Regions from separate parts of the Arthrobacter sp. NPDC089319 genome, predicted to be linked through region 2. Evidence: predicted binding sites of a transcription regulator. Region 2 holds the regulator's gene; each other region holds the start of a gene.

Region 1 (5,593 bases), on a different contig from region 2:
CGCGCAACTCATCGCGGATGCGTTCGAAGTAGACGATGAACGAGTCGGCGGTCTGGCCGATGGCCACAATCAGGCCGGCCACACCGGCCAGCGAAAGCCGGTAGTTTTCCGTCCAGCCTAAAATCGCGATCGCCAGATACGTGATGAGGCCCGCCACCACCAGCGACGCTATCGTGACGAAGCCGAGCGCCCGGTACTGGAAGAGCGAATAGCCCGCGACCAGCACCAGACCGATGACACCGGCGATCAGGCCCATCCGCAACTGGTCGGCGCCCAGCGTGGCGGAAATCTGCTGCTCGCTTTGGATCTCGAAGCTGATCGGCAGCGCGCCGTACTTCAGCTGTTCGGAAAGGCCGCGCGCGGACTCTTCGGTGAAGTTGCCGGTGATCTGCGGTTTGCCGTCCGGGATGACGGCATTGGTCGTCGGCGCGGAGATGACCTTGCCGTCCAGCACAATGGCGAACTGGTTCCGGGCTCCGGAGAGTCCGAACAGCCGCTCGGTGACGGCCTTGAAGGTTTGGGTGCCTTCGCCGTTGAACTCGATGTTGACTGCCCACTGGTTCAGGGTCTGGCCCTGCTGGCCGCGGGTCTGGCCGAAGCTGGAGTCGGAAATATCGGTGCCGGGCACTTCCACCGGTCCGAGGATGTACTTCATCCCGGTGTCCGGTTCACAGGCCACCATCGGCTTGGCCGGATCGGCAGGCTGGGTTTCGTCAGCCGCAGCGGCCGGGTCAAGGCACTCGAGCGCCTCGAATTCCTGATAGAGCTCGGGCGTGATCCAATTCGGGTCGCTGAAGTTCTCCGGCTTGCCCGTCGGCTTCGGAATATCCTTCACCGGCGTCCGCTCTGCTTCGGGAACGGCCGCTCCCGACGCAGAGGTCAGGACCGGCCGGAACTCCATGTCCGCGGACGCCTGGATCAGTTCACGGGTGCGCTGGTCCGGAATACCGGGCAGGCTGACCACCACATTGCGCCCGGACTGTGTGGTGATTTCCGCTTCTGCCACGCCGGAGCCGTCAACGCGCTGGCGGATGATCTCCACGGCCTGGTTCAGTTGCTCGCCGGTGATCTCGCCCCCGGAGCCCTGGACCTTCGGGGCCAGGATCATCTGCGTGCCGCCCTCAAGGTCGAGCGCCAACTTAGGCGCCCAGCTCGCTTGGTTGGTGAAGACACCGCTGCCGAGGATGACGGTACCGGCGGCAAGCAGCACACCGAGCCAAATAAGTGTCCGCCGAGCAATGCTGGTGGAACCGGATCGTGCCATGGAAGATCTTTCTCTCATCGACTCAGGCGGCCGGCGAAACCGGCCGGTACACGGCGAAGTGGCGGGGGCATGCCCCGCCACTGCACGCCGATGCGGCTAAGCCGTCGCTGGCCTACTTGGTGTCTTTGTTCTGCTCTTCGTTGAGGCGCTTCAGGGTCTCCTCGGCGGTTTCCTCCGGCCGGTCGGCCTGCTCAGCGGTCAGCGAAGAGGCATCGTCCGGGACCTCGGGGGTCTCCGGCGTCACCACTTCGTTTACCGCCTGCGTGTGCACCGTGGCGGTGTTGCCCGGAGACAGTTCGAGGACCACCTTGTTGTTGTCGGCGTCGACGGAAACGACGGTGCCGAAGAGACCGAACTGGGTCATCACCTCGGTGCCGGGAACCATCTGTTCCTTGAGACGCTCAGTCTTTTCGCGCATCTGGGCCTGGACCTTCTTCTGCTTGCGGAACATGAAGAAGATCAGCAGCGCGAAAACAGCGAACAGGCCGATGGTCATCACATCGATGCCACCGCCGGACTGCTGCTGGGTATTGGTAGCAGCGAAGAGATTTACGAACACAGGAAATTTCCGTCCTAGAAGTCTGGGGCGGACCGGCAGGAGATTCCGGACCGTATACGCAGCCTGCCGTGTTCCTCACGGAACGGCGCACTCCGCACGTTCCTACCATTCTACGCGGTGACCGCGCTTACACGGCCACTTCAGTTATCGGCGAAATCCGTGTCCGGTTCCAGCAGTTCCGCGAGCAGGTCCCCGGACTGTCCCGCGGCCAGATGATCCGGCACCGCCAGCCCCAGATGCCGCCAGGCGGCAGCAGTGGCGATCCGCCCGCGCGGCGTCCGGCCCAGCAACCCTTCCCGGACCAAGTAGGGTTCGGCCACTGTCTCTACCGTCTCGGTCTCCTCACCGACAGCAATGGCCAGCGTGGACAGGCCGACCGGTCCGCCACCGAACTTGGTGATCAGCGCGGTCAGCACCGAACGGTCCAGCCGGTCCAGGCCTCGCTCGTCGACCTCGTACATGTCCAGCGCAGCCGCTGCCGCCCGGGAATCGATTTCGTCGATCTTGTGCACCAATGCCCAGTCCCGGACCCGGCGGAGCAGACGGTTGGCGATGCGGGGCGTGCCGCGGGAGCGGCCGGCAATCTCCGAGAACCCTGCTGAGCTCACCTTCAGGTCCAACAGCATCGCCGAGCGGCGGAGCACCAGTTCCAGCTCTTCGACCGCGTAGAACTCCAGGTGCCCGGTGAACCCGAACCGGTCGCGCAGCGGACCTGGGAGCAGCCCGGCCCGGGTGGTGGCTCCGACCAGCGTGAACGGGGGCAGATCAAGCGGGATGGCTGTGGCGCCGGCGCCCTTGCCCACCACGATGTCCACCCGGAAGTCTTCCATGGCCATGTACAGCATTTCCTCCGCCGGACGCGACATCCGGTGGATCTCGTCGAGGAAGAGGATTTCCCCTTCGGTCAACGAGGACAGGATCGCCGCCAGGTCGCCGGCGTGCTGGATCGCCGGACCGGAACTGATCCGGAGCGGCGCGTTCATTTCCGCAGCGATGATCATCGCCAGCGTGGTCTTGCCCAGCCCGGGCGGACCGGACAGCAGGACATGGTCGGCCGTCCGCTCGCGGATCCGGGACGCTTCCAGCACCAGCGACAACTGCTGCCGGACTCTCGCCTGGCCCACGAAATCATCCAGGTTCTTGGGCCGCAGCGCCGATTCGACGGCCCGCTCTTCGGCCTCCGAGGCGGTGGAGACCAACCTGTTCTCCCCGGCGTCCTCGAGCACGCTACTTCACTCCCGCAGGGCGCCGCGCCGAGCCGGTCCGGGCACCGTCCTGCCCGAGCCGCCGCAGCGTCAGCCGCAACAGGTCGCCCACCTGGCCGGCGGCGGCTGCCTCCGGATTCTCCTCGGCGGTGGTGTCCACGGCCGCCGCGGCGTCCTTGTCCGACCAGCCCAGGCCGGAGAGCGCCTGCTGCACCTGGCCCTTCCAGCCGGCAGCCTGCTGCGGAGCCACTTCGCCGGTCGGCACCAGCTTGCCGGCCAGTTCCAGCACGATCCTGCCGGCGAGCTTCGGCCCGATGCCGGGCACCTTGCTGAACGCCTTGTTGTCGCCGTCCGCGGCGGCAATCCGCAGGGCTTCGGGCGAGTGCACCGACAGCGCCGCCAGGCCCAGCCGCGGGCCAACGCCGCTGACCGAGATGAGGGTCTCGAAGACTTCCCGCTGCGCGGCGTCCTCGAACCCGTACAGCGTCATGGAGTCTTCGCGCACAATCATGGTGGTGGCCAACCGGGCTTCCCTGCCGACGAACAGCGTGCCAAGGGTCTGCGGCGTCGCCTGGACGAGCATGCCGAATCCATTGACGTCGATCACGGCCGAGTTCAACCCCACCTGGGCGACGACGCCGCGCAACGAGCTAATCATGATCCAACTCCCACTTCCGGCACTGGCTGCTGTCCGGAGCCCGCTTCCCGGACCCGGGCACGGGAGGGATTGTCCGAACATATTTACGAATAGCTTACGGGGCGGCGCCGACATTACCGGCAACCGCCACGCCCCTTGGCAGCCTTCGCGCCGGGCCGCACCGGTCGGCTCAGCGGCGGTTGCGCTTGGCCTTTGCTTCGGCTTCCGCCCAGAGCCTCTGGGCGGCCGTCATGCCGCCGCCCGCGGCCGGCTTCGCTGCGCCGCCGCGCCACGCGTGCGTGATCGCCAACGCCAGCGCATCGGCGGCATCGGCCGGACGCGGCGGAGTGTCCAGCCGAAGGATCCGGGTCACCATTTTCGTCACGGCCGCCTTGTCCGCTTGCCCGTTGCCGGTGACCGCGGCCTTCACCTCGGTGGGTGTGTGCAACGCGACGGCAATCCCCCGCCGCGCTGCTGCGGTCATGACCACACCGGACGCCTGCGCCGTACCCATCACCGTACTGACATTGGTCTGGCTGAAGACGCGTTCGACGGCGAGCACGTCCGGGGCGTGGGCATCAAGCCATTCGTCGATGGTCTCGGCAATCTTCAGCAGGCGCAGTTCCAGCGGCATGTCCGGAGTGGTCCCGACGACGCCCACTTCCACCAGGGTGGAGCGGCGGTTCGGCTCGACGTCGACCACGCCCAGGCCGCACCGGGTCAGGCCGGGGTCCACGCCCAGTACGCGCAAGGCGGTCGCCGACGCTCTGACCGAGGTCAGTCGTTCTCGAGTTCGGCGAGAACGTCCTGGCTGATGTCGGCGTTGGAGTAGACGTTCTGCACGTCGTCCAGGTCCTCCAGGGCGTCGACCAGCTTCAGGAACTTCCGCGCGGCATCGGCGTCGAGCTCCACGGCCATGGAGGAGACGAACTCGATTTCATCCGTTTCGTACTCGATGCCGGCTTCTTCCAGGCCTGCCACCACGGCGCGCAGGTCGGTCGGGTCGGAGTGGACCTCGAAGTTCTCGCCTTGTTCCTTGACTTCCTCGGCGCCGGCGTCCAGCACGGCCATCAGCAGGTCGTCCTCGGTGAGCTCGTTCTTGGGCAGGGACACCACACCCTTGCGGGCGAACATGTAGGAGACCGAACCGGGGTCAGCCACGGTGCCGCCGTTACGGGTGATAGCCAGGCGCACCTCGGAGGCGGCGCGGTTCTTGTTGTCGGTCAGGCACTCGATCAGCACGGCGGAGCCCTGCGGTCCGCGGGCTTCGTAGATGATTTCGGTGTAGTCGATGGTTTCGCCGGTGAGGCCGGCGCCGCGCTTGATGGCGCGGTCGATGTTGTCGTTGGGCACCGAAGTCTTCTTGGCCTTCTGGACGGCCAGTTCCAGCCCGGGGTTTCCGGACATATCGGCGCCGCCGGCGCGGGCCGCTACCTCAATGTTCTTGATCAGCTTCGCGAACGACTTGGCGCGCCGGGCGTCGATCACGGCCTTCTTGTGCTTGGTGGTCGCCCACTTAGAGTGTCCGGACATGCTTAGGCCTCTCCTCTGACGATGCGGATGAATAGTTCGTGGATGCGGCGCTCCCCCGTCACTTCCGGGTGGAAAGAAGTCGCCAGCAAATGCCGCGAACGCACTGCCACAATTCTAGCTGTCCCGTGCAAAGTCCCGTGGGACGCGGGTTCCACGGTGGCCAGGACCTCCACGCCGTCGCCCACCCGTTCCACCCAGGGCGCACGGATGAAAACGGCGTGCACGGGCGCCGGATCCTGGTCCGGGGACGGTGCGCTGAACTCCAGCCCGCGGAAGTCCAGATCCGTTTCAAACGACTCACGCTGCCGGCCGAAGGCGTTCCTCCGCACCGTAATGTCGAGGCCGCCGAGGGTCTGCTGGGGCTCGCCCTTGAGGTCGGTGGCGGGATCCGCGAT
Region 2 (5,593 bases):
TGGCTCTGATAGCGTTGACCGCATGAAGAAGTAATGATTGCGCCGCCACCATGCTGTCCCGTTCCATGCGGCACAGCGCGTGCCGTTGGTCGAGAATTCATTCTCCCCGGCCGCCGGGCAATCGCCGTTCCGCGAAACTCAGGAGCGTTCCACCGCCGCAGCCGCCCGTTCGGTTGTTTCAGTTCCCCGGTGCCGGTTATGCCGGCCGCACCAGAAGGCGCCAGCTGCCACGCATTTCCCGCCCCGCACCGACGGGGCCCATGCCAGGAGGACTTTTGGCCGATCATCCACAAACCGCATCTTCGGGCTCCGCTGGACGCACCCCGGAGGACTACGATAAGACCACGGACATTTCGAAGGAGAGCATGACCACCAACAGCCCCCAGCCGTCGCCGGAACCGGAAATGACGCCGGATGAGATCCAGGCAGTCATTGACCGTATCCTGGCCCGCGACACTGCGGCAGGAAGCAAGCCGGGAGTCGGCGGCCGAGCGCAGGCCCTGTCCAAACTTGACTCCGAGCATTCCGAATTCGACGGTGACCAGCAGGACTTGGCCGAACGCCGTGCCCTCCGCCGCGTAGCGGGCCTCTCCACCGAACTGGAGGACGTCACCGAGGTCGAGTACCGGCAACTACGCCTGGAGCGCGTGGTGCTGGCCGGTCTGTGGACCGAAGGCACGGCCGACGACGCAGACAATTCCCTGCGGGAACTGGCGGCGTTGGCGGAGACCGCCGGCTCCGAGGTGCTGGACGGCATCGTGCAGCGCCGGATGAAGCCGGACCCGGGCACCTTCCTTGGGTCCGGAAAGGCCCAGGAACTGCGGGACATCGTGATGTCCACCGGCGCTGACACGGTCATTGTCGACGGCGAACTCTCGCCCTCGCAGCGCCGCGGACTGGAAGACATCGTGAAGGTCAAAGTCATTGATCGCACGGCGCTGATCCTGGACATCTTCGCGCAGCACGCCAAGAGCCGCGAGGGCAAGGCCCAGGTCGAGTTGGCCCAGCTGGAGTACCTGCTGCCGCGCCTGCGTGGCTGGGGCGAGTCGATGTCCCGTCAGGCCGGCGGGCGCGTCGGAGCCGCCGGCGGCGGCATCGGTTCGCGCGGACCAGGTGAGACGAAGATCGAACTGGACCGCCGCCGTATCCGGACCCGGATGGCGAAGCTGCGCCGCGAAATCGCAGCCATGAAGCCGGCACGGGACACCAAGCGTGCCAACCGCCGCCGCAATGCCGTGCCCTCGGTGGCCATCGCCGGTTACACCAACGCCGGAAAATCGTCGCTGCTCAACCGCCTGACCGATGCAGGTGTCCTGGTCGAGAACGCGCTTTTTGCCACCTTGGACCCCACCGTGCGCCGCGCGGAAACACCCGACGGCATTGGCTACACGCTCGCCGACACCGTCGGTTTCGTCCGCTCGCTGCCGACACAATTGGTGGAAGCCTTCCGCTCCACGTTGGAGGAAGTTGCCGACGCCGATGTGATCCTGCACGTGGTGGACGTCTCGCACCCCGACCCGGAGGGCCAGATCGCCGCGGTGCGTGAAGTGCTCACCGAGGTGGATGCCCGGCACATTCCTGAAATCGTGGTGTTGAACAAGGCAGATGCCGCCGATCCCTTCGTGGTCGAACGGCTGCGGCAGCGCGAACCGAACCACGTAGTGGTCTCGGCACGCACCGGCCAGGGCATCGACGCGCTGCTTCGACTGATCGGCGAAACCATCCCGCGTCCGAGCGTGAAGCTGCGGCTGTTGGTGCCCTACGACCGCGGCGAAGTCATCAGCCGCTTGCACAGCGAGGACGCGGAGATCCTCGCCATGGAGCACGGGGAAGACGGCACACGGCTCGATGTCCTGGTTCGCGAGGGCTTGGCAGCGGAGCTGGAACGATTCCTTCGACATGACTGAAACCCGGGTACCGGCCGGCGAGGCGTTGCGGCTGCTCGATGTCGCGGTCCAGGGCATGGGCGGCCAACACCGCGCCGGCCAGCACGAGATGGCTGCCAAAGTAGCCGAGGCCTTCGACCGCCGGCAGCACCTGCTGGTGCAGGCGGGCACCGGCACGGGCAAGTCGTTGGCGTATCTGATCCCGCTCATGGTGCAGGCCTTGGAGGGTGAGAAGCCCGCCATCGTCTCCACCGCGACGCTGGCCCTGCAGTCGCAGATCGTCAAAAGGGACCTGCCGCGGCTGATGGAAGCCGTCGCCGATGAGCTTCCCCGGCCGTTGGACGTGGCGCTGCTCAAGGGGCGGAACAACTACGTCTGCCTGCATAAGCTGGCAGGCGGCTTTCCGGACGAAGACGCGCCTGCTGCGCTGTTTAGCCTCGGCGAGGACGCCGTCCCGCATCCGGCTCCCGCCGGCGGAGGGGCGTCCAGCGGGGCCGCGGGGGCATTGGGCAAGGAGGTCGTGCGGCTGCGCGAATGGGCGCAGGAGACCGAGACCGGCGATCGCGATGAACTGGTGCCCGGGGTCAGCGATCGCGCGTGGCGACAGGTCTCCGTGGGATCGATGGAATGCCTCGGCGCGCAAAAATGTCCCCTCGCCGCCGAGTGCTTCAGCGAACTGGCGCGCGGACATGCTGCCGAGGCGGACATCGTGATCACCAACCACGCCATGCTCGCCATCAACGCCTTTGAGGGCGTGGCCGTGCTTCCGGACTACGACGTGGTGGTGATTGACGAAGCCCACGAATTGCAGGACCGCGTCACCAGCGCCGTGGCGGGGCAGCTGTCGGCTGCCATGGTCCGCACTGCGGCTTCGACCGCGCGCAAGCACACCGGGATCAGCGTGGAGCCGCTGAACTCGGCTGCCGGCGCCCTGGAGGACGTACTGGAGCCGTTGCCGAGCGGCTTGTTGGCCTCCGGCCTGCGCGAGGAGCAGGAGTTGGTCCTCGTGCAGCTGCGGGAGGCGGCTCGCGCAGCGCTATCCGATTCCAAGCCCGAGGGGTCCGCGGCGGCAGACGGCGGGAGGCAGATGGCCCGATCCCGTCTTTCCGCGGTGCTGGAGATGGCCGAACGGCTGCTTTCGGCGGCAGATTCCCGCGAGGTCATTTGGGCGACCCGTCCCAGCACCTTCGGCGAGACCGGCGACTATATTGCCAACGACGACCAGCCGGCTACGCTCAACATCGCCCCGTTGTCTGTTGCCTCCAGGCTGCGTGAAGGGCTCTTCGACGAACATACGGTGGTGCTGACCTCCGCCACGCTGTCGGTGGGGGGCACTTTCGACGCCGTTGCCGGTTCGCTCGGATTGTTGGGGGCCGGCGCCCCAGCGTACTCAAGCGCTGACGTGGGCAGTCCCTTCGATTACCCGCGCCAGGGTGTGCTGTATGTGGCATCGCATCTGCCCAAGCCGGGCCGTGGCACCAGCAGCGAGCAGCTCGACGAACTCGAGGAGCTGCTGCGCGCCTCACGCGGCGGGGCCCTCGGATTGTTCTCCTCGCGTCGCGCGGCAGAAGAAGCTGCCGCCGAAATGCGTCAGCGCACCGACCTGACCATCCTGTGCCAGGGCGAATCATCAATGGGGGCGCTGGTCCGCCAATTCGCCGATGAACCGGACACCTGCCTGTTCGGCACGATGACTCTGTGGCAGGGAGTCGATGTTCCGGGCGAGGCATGCCGGTTGGTGGTCATCGACCGAATTCCGTTCCCGCGGCCGGACGACCCGCTGACCACTGCCCGGACCCGGTCGGTAGCCCAGGCCGGCGGCAATGGTTTCATGACGGTCTCGGCCACCCACGCAGCAGTGCGGCTGGCCCAGGGCGCTGGCCGCTTGATTCGCGCATCCAATGACAAGGGGGTTGTGGCCGTGTTGGATTCCCGTCTGGCCACCGCCCGCTACGGAAATTTCCTCCGCAGCGCCCTGCCGCCGTTTTGGAGCACGAAGGATGGCGCCATCGCCCGCCAGGTCCTGGAGCGGCTGGCGGCCGCGGCCGCCTGAACCGGCGGCGGCCTGAACCATCCGGGTCCGCCGCCGCATGGGCAGGCTGCATCGGCTGAAGGAGCGGTCAGAGCGCCCGCATCACGGAGACAACCTTGCCCATGATGGTTGCGTGGTCGCCCAGAATCGGTTCATAGCGCGTGTTCTGCGGCAGCAACCAGGTGTGCCCGTCGCGCTGCCGGAAGGTTTTCACCGTTGCCTCTTCGTCGAGCAGCGCCGCAACAATGTCGCCGTTCTCTGCGGTGTGCTGCTGCCGAACCACCACCCAGTCGCCGTCGCAAATGGCAGCATCGATCATCGAATCGCCGGAAACCTTCAGCATGAACAACTCGCCGTGCCCCACCAGCTGCCGGGGCAGCGGCATGACGTCCTCGACCGCCTGGTCCGCCAGGATCGGTCCGCCGGCGGCGATCCGTCCCACCAGCGGCACCATGGCCGTATCGGATGACGTGGTGAGTTCGGACACCGCGACGCCACTGGAGCTGCGCAGCTGCTGCGGCTCGTCCACGCCCACGATTTCCACGCCGCCCTGTTCAAGCGTCAGCGGAGTGAGGATCTCCATGGCCCGGGGACGCTTCGGGTCCCGCCGGATGTAGCCCATCTTCTCCAGTTGGGCCAGTTGATGGGTGACGCTGGACAGGCTTGCCAAGCCGACGAGGTCGCCGATCTCGCGCATCGACGGCGGGTACCCGTGGGCAATAACGGAGCGCTGGATGGTTTCCAGGATCTTCTTTTGCCGCGGCGTCAGGCTGCGTCCGACCTTGACAGGGCGGCCTCGTCGCCGCGCTCCGGCAGTGGTGGTGGTCTCTTCGGACATATCCGGCCCCGGTCTTCCCATGATGGTCCAGGTGCCGGGTCTGGCTGATGCGGAACCGGCACTCGGATTGCTGTCTCGACTGTTTTGTCAGTGGCGGCTGATGCACTGCAATTCACAGCCGCTCATGCCATCAACGCTAGGCGAGGCGGTGAGGAATTTCAAACATTTGTTCGACTGAGTCTCGACAACAGTCGATCACCAGTGCTAAAACTGTAGACGACGTGTTCGAAGATACGTTCGAACGCAGTGGTTCGATGATCGAAACCAGTCGAAATAGATCGAAAATCGGAAAGGTGGCACCATGTCCGCCCAGCTCGCACCGCAGTCCGCAGACTTCCGCGCCAACGCCCCCCTCCGGCTTACCCGCCGGGGCCGTTTGCTGCTGATTGGCCTGCCGCTCATGCTTGCCGCGGCCGTCGCGCTCACCCTGGTCGGCTTCTTCACCGCACCGGCAATGGCCGCTGCCGGAGGGCTGGGGCCGGGGCCGGCTGTTACCGTCACGGTCGGCAGCGGCCAGACGCTCTGGGATGTGGCAGTGCTGTCCGCACCCGACCGCAACCCGCATGATGTCATCTTCGAGATCGCGCAATTGAACGGCCTGGACGGGGACATCGTCCATTCCGGCCAGCAGTTGCTCGTGCCGTCAGCGCATTGAGGCAACCGTAATATGAGCCGCTTCGGCCCGCCCGATTCCTGCCCCGGGCGGGCCGAAGCTTAAGCTGGATCGGTGAGTGAGCAGCTAGAACGCCTGAACCGTCTGCCGTTGCGGGGTAATCTCCGGGGCCTGGAGCCATATGGTGCCCCCCAATTGGACGTGCCCATCCTGCTGAACGTCAA
Region 3 (5,593 bases), on a different contig from region 2:
GAGCCGGATGCAACGAGCAACTGACGGAAGGACGGGCATGACCGAAAGCAACCAGGACGAAAAGCCACGCGGCCAAGAGGACCCTTCGGAGGATGTACGCATCCCCGAAGACGAGACGCAAACCGACTCCGCGGCGAAGGCTGGGGACACAGACGACATGAGCGCACCGCCCGGGCCGGCTGAAGAGAAAGACCGGAAAACGCCGGACGACCGCGGCCTGACCACGGACACCAGCCCCAGCGACTAAGCAGTTCCCGCAGCGGCCGCAGTCTCGGCGGTGGCAGCTTCGGCGGCGGCCGCAGCTTGTGGCGACCGTGTTGTCGCTGCCGCATTCCCGCGAGGGCGGCCGCGGCTTGTAGTGACCGTGTTGTCGTCGCGCAAGGGCGGGGTATATCTGTGAGGGCAGGGTCCACGGGCCCTGCCCTCACCGATATACCCCGCCCTGAAAGAATTTTTCGCCCGGAAGGCAAGGTCCTCATACCTTTGCGGTGCGGCCCGCGGGCCGCTAACGCTAGATCCGGGCCCGTGGGCCTGTCGGCCTGCAGCCCTGCGGGCCAGCAGCCCTGCGGGCCAGCGGCCTGCGGGTCCACTGGCCCGCTAACGCTGTTCCGGGTCCACTGGTCGCTAACGCTAATATCGGTCCCGTGGGCCACCAACGCCTGTACACCGGCGCGCCCAAGGAGGCGCTTGGGGTCGCCGTAACGCCTCAGTAACGCCGGCGGGACTAGACCGATGCCACCCTCGTTTGCGGAGGCGCCCCTCGTGTCACGAGGTGCTCGGAACTGCGGAGAGAAGCGTGAGCCGTGGCCAAGAACCTTCCCATCATTCTTGACGGCGTGTGTGGCCAGGTCGGCGCAGCAGGCGGCATCGATGTGGATCAAGCGCGGTGTTTGAGTACAAGCTGACACCGCACTTGTCGGTCTCGTTTCAGCGCTACCGTTACCCCGATTACGGTATTGTTTACGCCGCCCCCACTAGCCTGGGAGCCTTGCCGTTCTGCGCCGGTTCCGAGGGCCTGACGGTGCCTTCCCCGGACGGAGAAGCCATCTGGATCGGCCTGCTGACCCGGGTCGCCGCCAGCGAACCCCTACTCGTGGGGATGCTGGCCACCGGAGCCGACGGGCAACACCTGGACGCCATTGGCGGCGGACCCGCCGAAGGGACAACTCCCTTGGCGTGGCTGCGGGTGCCGGAGATGCGGCAGCTGCTGGGCATTTCCCATCCCGCCGACGGCTGGTGGGCGCTGGCCCGCGAGGCACCCTTTGCCGGGGCGCCGTCCTGCGTTTCCTTGACGCTGTTGGCGCGGCCAGAGCGCCCCCGGCATGCCGCCGCGGTGGTCTTGCCCATCCAACTAACCGACTCCACCGCGTTCGAAAGCATCTGCCACACCCGAGTACCGCCGCTGCGGCAAGACTCCGCCTACGGCAGCTGATGCCTAGGCCTTAACCACCGGAAGCTCTGCCCACTCTGTGGTGTAGCGCGGCGAGGAGAATTCGCGTTTCATGGACCACGCCGCCGGCGCCGCCAGCCCGCCTTGGCCTAGCCCGATGGCGGCTTCGCCGAACTTGGACCGGACGGCACCGAGCAAGTCGCCGATGTTCCGCTGGTCCAGGTCGCTGACGAACGGGTCGAAGGCCTCCTGTCCGGTCGCCGGTTCCAGCCCGGACAGCAGCACGCCCGCGCGGACATACTGGGCGCCGGGAATGAGGCAGCCGCGCATGGCGGCCACCGCGGCCTTGGTCAACTGGATCGGATCCTGCGTGGGTGCCGGGAGGTGGACGCTGGCTGCGGGAAACGATGCCTCTCCCCCGGCGAACCTGCTGGTACCGGCCGTCACCGTCAGGACCGAGGCGCGCAGCCCCTCGGCAGCCATCCGGGCCGCACCGCGCTGGGCGTAGACAGCCATGACCTGGTCCATCTCCTCCAGCGTGGTCACCGGCGTGGAGAAGCTGCGTGAAAACATGATCTGCTGCTTGTCGGCCCGTTCCTCGGTATGCGGAATACAGGCCGTGCCATTCAGCTCCAGCACCGTCCGCTGCAGCACCACGGAGAACTTCTTGCGAATCAGTTGTGGATCCGCGGCCTTTAAATCGGCGATCGACTCGATCCCGATGGCGTTCAGCCGTTTCCCGGTCCGCCCGCCCACACCCCAGAGCCCGGTCACGGGAACGCGCGACTGGATCCATTCGATGTCCGGTTCCGGCATCGAGCCCAGCGAGCAGACACCCGCCATCTGTGGATTCCGTTTGGCAATGTGGTTGGCGAACTTGGCCAGCGTCTTGGTCCCGGCTACGCCGACGGAGACCGGAACACCCACCTGCCTGACCACGGCGGCACGGATCCGGGCCGCCGTCTCCTGCAACTGCGCCTCATCCCCGGGCAAGCCCAGGAACGACTCATCGATCGAGTAGACCTCCTGCCAAGCCCCGAACCGGCCCAGCACTTCCATCACCCGGGCGCTGAGGTCGCCGTAGAGCTCGTAATTGCTGGATTTCGCCACCAGCCCCCAGGCCTTGGCGCGGGGCGCCACCTGGAACCACGGCGTGCCGGTCTTCAGCCCCAGCTGTTTGGCTTCCTCGGAGCGCGCCACCACGCAGCCGTCGTTGTTGGACAGCACGACGACGGGGCGTCCCTCGAGCGACGGGTCGAACACCCGCTCGCAGGAGACGTAGAAGTTGTTGACGTCCACCAGCGCGATCCGTTCACGGAGCTGCTGCGATTCGGCGGGTCCGTGGCTAGACATGGTGCAGGCAGCGCGTGGCCACGCCCCAAATGCTCAAGTCACCAAGTTCGCCCACCTCGGTGGGGACACCGCCGTCGTCGGTCTGAAGGCGCACACCGTCGGCGCCCAGGTGCAAGCGCCGCACCACCAGCTCCCCGTCCAGCACCGCGATGACCACCGATCCGTCGCGTGGCTCCAGCGATCGGTCCACGATCAGCTCATCGCCGTCACAGATCCCGGCCGCTGCCATCGAGTTACCGGCCACCCGCATCACGAAGGTACTGGTCCGGTCCCGGATCAGATGCCGGTTCAGGTCGATGCCGCCGTGGAAATAATCCCGTGCCGGGGAGGGAAAACCACGCGCGTCCTCGGGGGTCCCGTCCCCCAGTTCAGGGCCCGCCGACGCGCCGGAGGGCCGCTCCAGACCGAACATGACAAGCCCCCATCTTCGAACAAACCTTCGAAGACAAGGTTAGCACCGGGCAACGTGGTCAGGCTGCCGTTTCAAATGATCATCCGCACCGCCTCTGCACTGAGGCGGATTGGTGAGGGAAACCCGGCGCCCCATCGCTCTGCATCGTCCACAAGTCGTTGCCCACAGGTGTAGAGGGAGTGCCACCATTGGCGCCCTCCAAACTTGAAGTGAGCCACCTTGACTCAAGTTTAAGAATCGTTTGGAATATTCTTGAGCACGAAGCGTTAACATGAGTCGAAGGCACTCAAGTCCACAGGAGGATCATCAATGCCACTGTTCTTCGGACCCGCATCCGGCAACGGATCATTCGACGAGTTCCTGGTCCGCTACCTGCAGGGCCAACGCGCGGCGCAGTCCCGCCGCACGGTCGATCTCACCCGGCTGCTCAGCCGCCGTACTCACGAAGTTCTGGCGCAGGCGGCCGCATTTGCCGCTGGACTCGGCCACACGGAAGTGGATGCGCTGCATATTCTGCGCGTCATGGCCGAACAGGAACCGGCTGCCGGCCAGATCAAGCTCACCGGCACCGGTCCGCAAGACATTGTCAGCGCCGCCGAGCAGCGCCTGCCGGAGAAGGCCGATCTCATCAGCGAGGCGCCGTCCCTGACCCCCTCGGCCCAGCGCGCCCTGCTGGATGCGCACCAGGTGGCCCGCGCCTTTGGCTCCACCTACATTGACCCGGAGCACCTGTTCGCCGCGTTCGTCCTCAACCAGGAAACCGCTGCCGGCCAGATCTTGGCCGACGCCGGGGTCACCCCGCAGGCGCTGCAGCAGGCCAATGCCGCGGAAGCGGCCCAAGCGCAGGCCCAAGCGGTCCAAAGCAACCCGGGCGGCACCGCCACCGGGCAGGCGCCAAACCCCAACTCCGCCACACCCATGCTGGACCAGTTCGGCCTTGACCTGACAGCCCGGGCCCGCGAGAACCAGCTGGACCCGGTGATCGGCCGCGCCGACGAGATATCGCAGACCATCGAGATCCTGGCCCGCCGCACCAAGAACAACCCGGTGCTCATCGGCGAGGCCGGCGTCGGCAAGACCGCCATCGTGGAAGGACTGGCCCAGGCGATCGTGGACGGCGACGTCCCGGAGCAACTGCGCGGCAAGCGCGTGCTGTCGCTGGACCTGCCCGGCATGCTGGCCGGCACCAAATACCGCGGCGACTTCGAGGAGCGGCTGACCAAGACCATGGACGAGATCAGTGCCGCTGGCGGCGACCTGATCGTCTTCATCGACGAGCTGCACTCCGTGGTCGGCGCCGGCGGAGGCGGCGAGGGCGGCATGGATGCGGGCAATATCCTCAAGCCGCGGCTGGCCCGCGGCGAGCTGCACCTGGTCGGCGCCACCACGCTGGGCGAATACCGCAAGGTGGAAAAAGACCCGGCCCTGGAGCGCCGGTTCCAGCCGGTGACGGTGGGCGAACCCTCGATCGAGGATGCCGTGCAGATCCTGGCCGGGCTGAAGGACCGCTACGAGGAGCACCACCAGGTGACCTACACCGACGGAGCCATCCGGGCCGCCGTGGAGATGTCCTCGCGGTACATCACCGATCGTTTCCTGCCGGACAAGGCGATCGACCTGATCGACCAGGCCGGCGCCCGGCTGAGCCTGCGCCGCGGCCCCCGCGTGGACGTGGCGGCACTGCGCGGACAGCTTGCGGAACTGGAGTTGGCCAAGAACGCCGCCGTCGCCGAGGAACGCTACGAGGATGCGTCCACGCTGCGCGATGACATCGAGCAGCTAAAGGCCACGATCGATTCCGCAGCCGAGCCAGCCACCCACACGACGGAGGACAACGACGGCGGGGCGCGCCTCGGCGTCGTGCCCTCCGATGTGGTGGGCGAGGCGGAAATTGCCGAAATCATTGCCCGTGCCACCGGCATTCCGGCTGCCCGCCTGACCCAGGGCGACCGGCAGCGGCTGGCCCGCCTGGAGGAGGACCTGCATGCCCGGGTGATCGGGCAGGACGACGCGGTGACCGCGATCGCCAAGTCCGTGCGGCGCAACCGCACCGGCATGGGCGACGAGGGCCGGCCTGTCGGCAGCTTCCTCTTCCTGGGCCCCACCGGGGTGGGAAAAACCGAACTGGCCAAGGCGCTGGCGGAGTCGCTGTTCGGTGACGAGAACGCCATGGTGCGCTTCGACATGAGCGAATACGGCGAGCGCCACACCGTCTCGCGGCTGGTCGGCGCCCCTCCGGGCTACGTCGGTTACGGCGAAGCCGGCCAGCTGACCGAGCGGGTCCGCCGGCACCCGTACTCGGTGGTGCTGCTGGATGAGGTGGAAAAGGCGCACCCGGACGTTTTCAACCTGCTGCTGCAGGTGCTCGACGACGGACGCCTCACCGATGGTCAGGGCCGCACCGTGGACTTCCGGAACACCGTGGTGATCATGACGTC

Evidence for each region. The regulator LexA, encoded in region 2, represses DNA repair genes until DNA is damaged. The targets are predictions, from matches to a motif close to TCGAACANNTGTTCGA.
Region 1: ruvA (Holliday junction branch migration protein RuvA) is a predicted target of LexA. The motif match lies at 3,760-3,775, and genes of this name have one in related genera.
Region 3: umuD (translesion error-prone DNA polymerase V autoproteolytic subunit) is a predicted target of LexA. The motif match lies at 3,171-3,186, and genes of this name have one in related genera.

Annotation. Positions count from the first base shown of each region.
Region 1 covers NZ_JBFBGZ010000004.1:108,810-114,402, reverse strand. Annotated here, with positions in the region: gene secD (protein translocase subunit SecD) at 1-1,264, opposite strand, end outside; gene yajC (preprotein translocase subunit YajC) at 1,377-1,823, opposite strand; gene ruvB (Holliday junction branch migration DNA helicase RuvB) at 1,964-3,022, opposite strand; gene ruvA (Holliday junction branch migration protein RuvA) at 3,051-3,686, opposite strand; gene ruvC (crossover junction endodeoxyribonuclease RuvC) at 3,856-4,416, opposite strand; gene AB0N75_RS07355 (YebC/PmpR family DNA-binding transcriptional regulator) at 4,443-5,198, opposite strand; gene pdxT (pyridoxal 5'-phosphate synthase glutaminase subunit PdxT) at 5,201-5,593, opposite strand, start outside.
Region 2 covers NZ_JBFBGZ010000015.1:38,950-44,542, reverse strand. Annotated here, with positions in the region: gene hflX (GTPase HflX) at 366-1,907, shown strand; gene AB0N75_RS17150 (ATP-dependent DNA helicase) at 1,900-3,939, shown strand; gene lexA (transcriptional repressor LexA) at 4,007-4,777, opposite strand; gene AB0N75_RS17140 (LysM peptidoglycan-binding domain-containing protein) at 5,058-5,411, shown strand; gene AB0N75_RS17135 (histidinol-phosphate transaminase) at 5,484-5,593, shown strand, end outside.
Region 3 covers NZ_JBFBGZ010000002.1:330,791-336,383, reverse strand. Annotated here, with positions in the region: gene AB0N75_RS04345 (hypothetical protein) at 38-247, shown strand; gene AB0N75_RS04340 (hypothetical protein) at 887-1,432, shown strand; gene AB0N75_RS04335 (Y-family DNA polymerase) at 1,436-2,743, opposite strand; gene umuD (translesion error-prone DNA polymerase V autoproteolytic subunit) at 2,736-3,155, opposite strand; gene AB0N75_RS04325 (ATP-dependent Clp protease ATP-binding subunit) at 3,465-5,593, shown strand, end outside.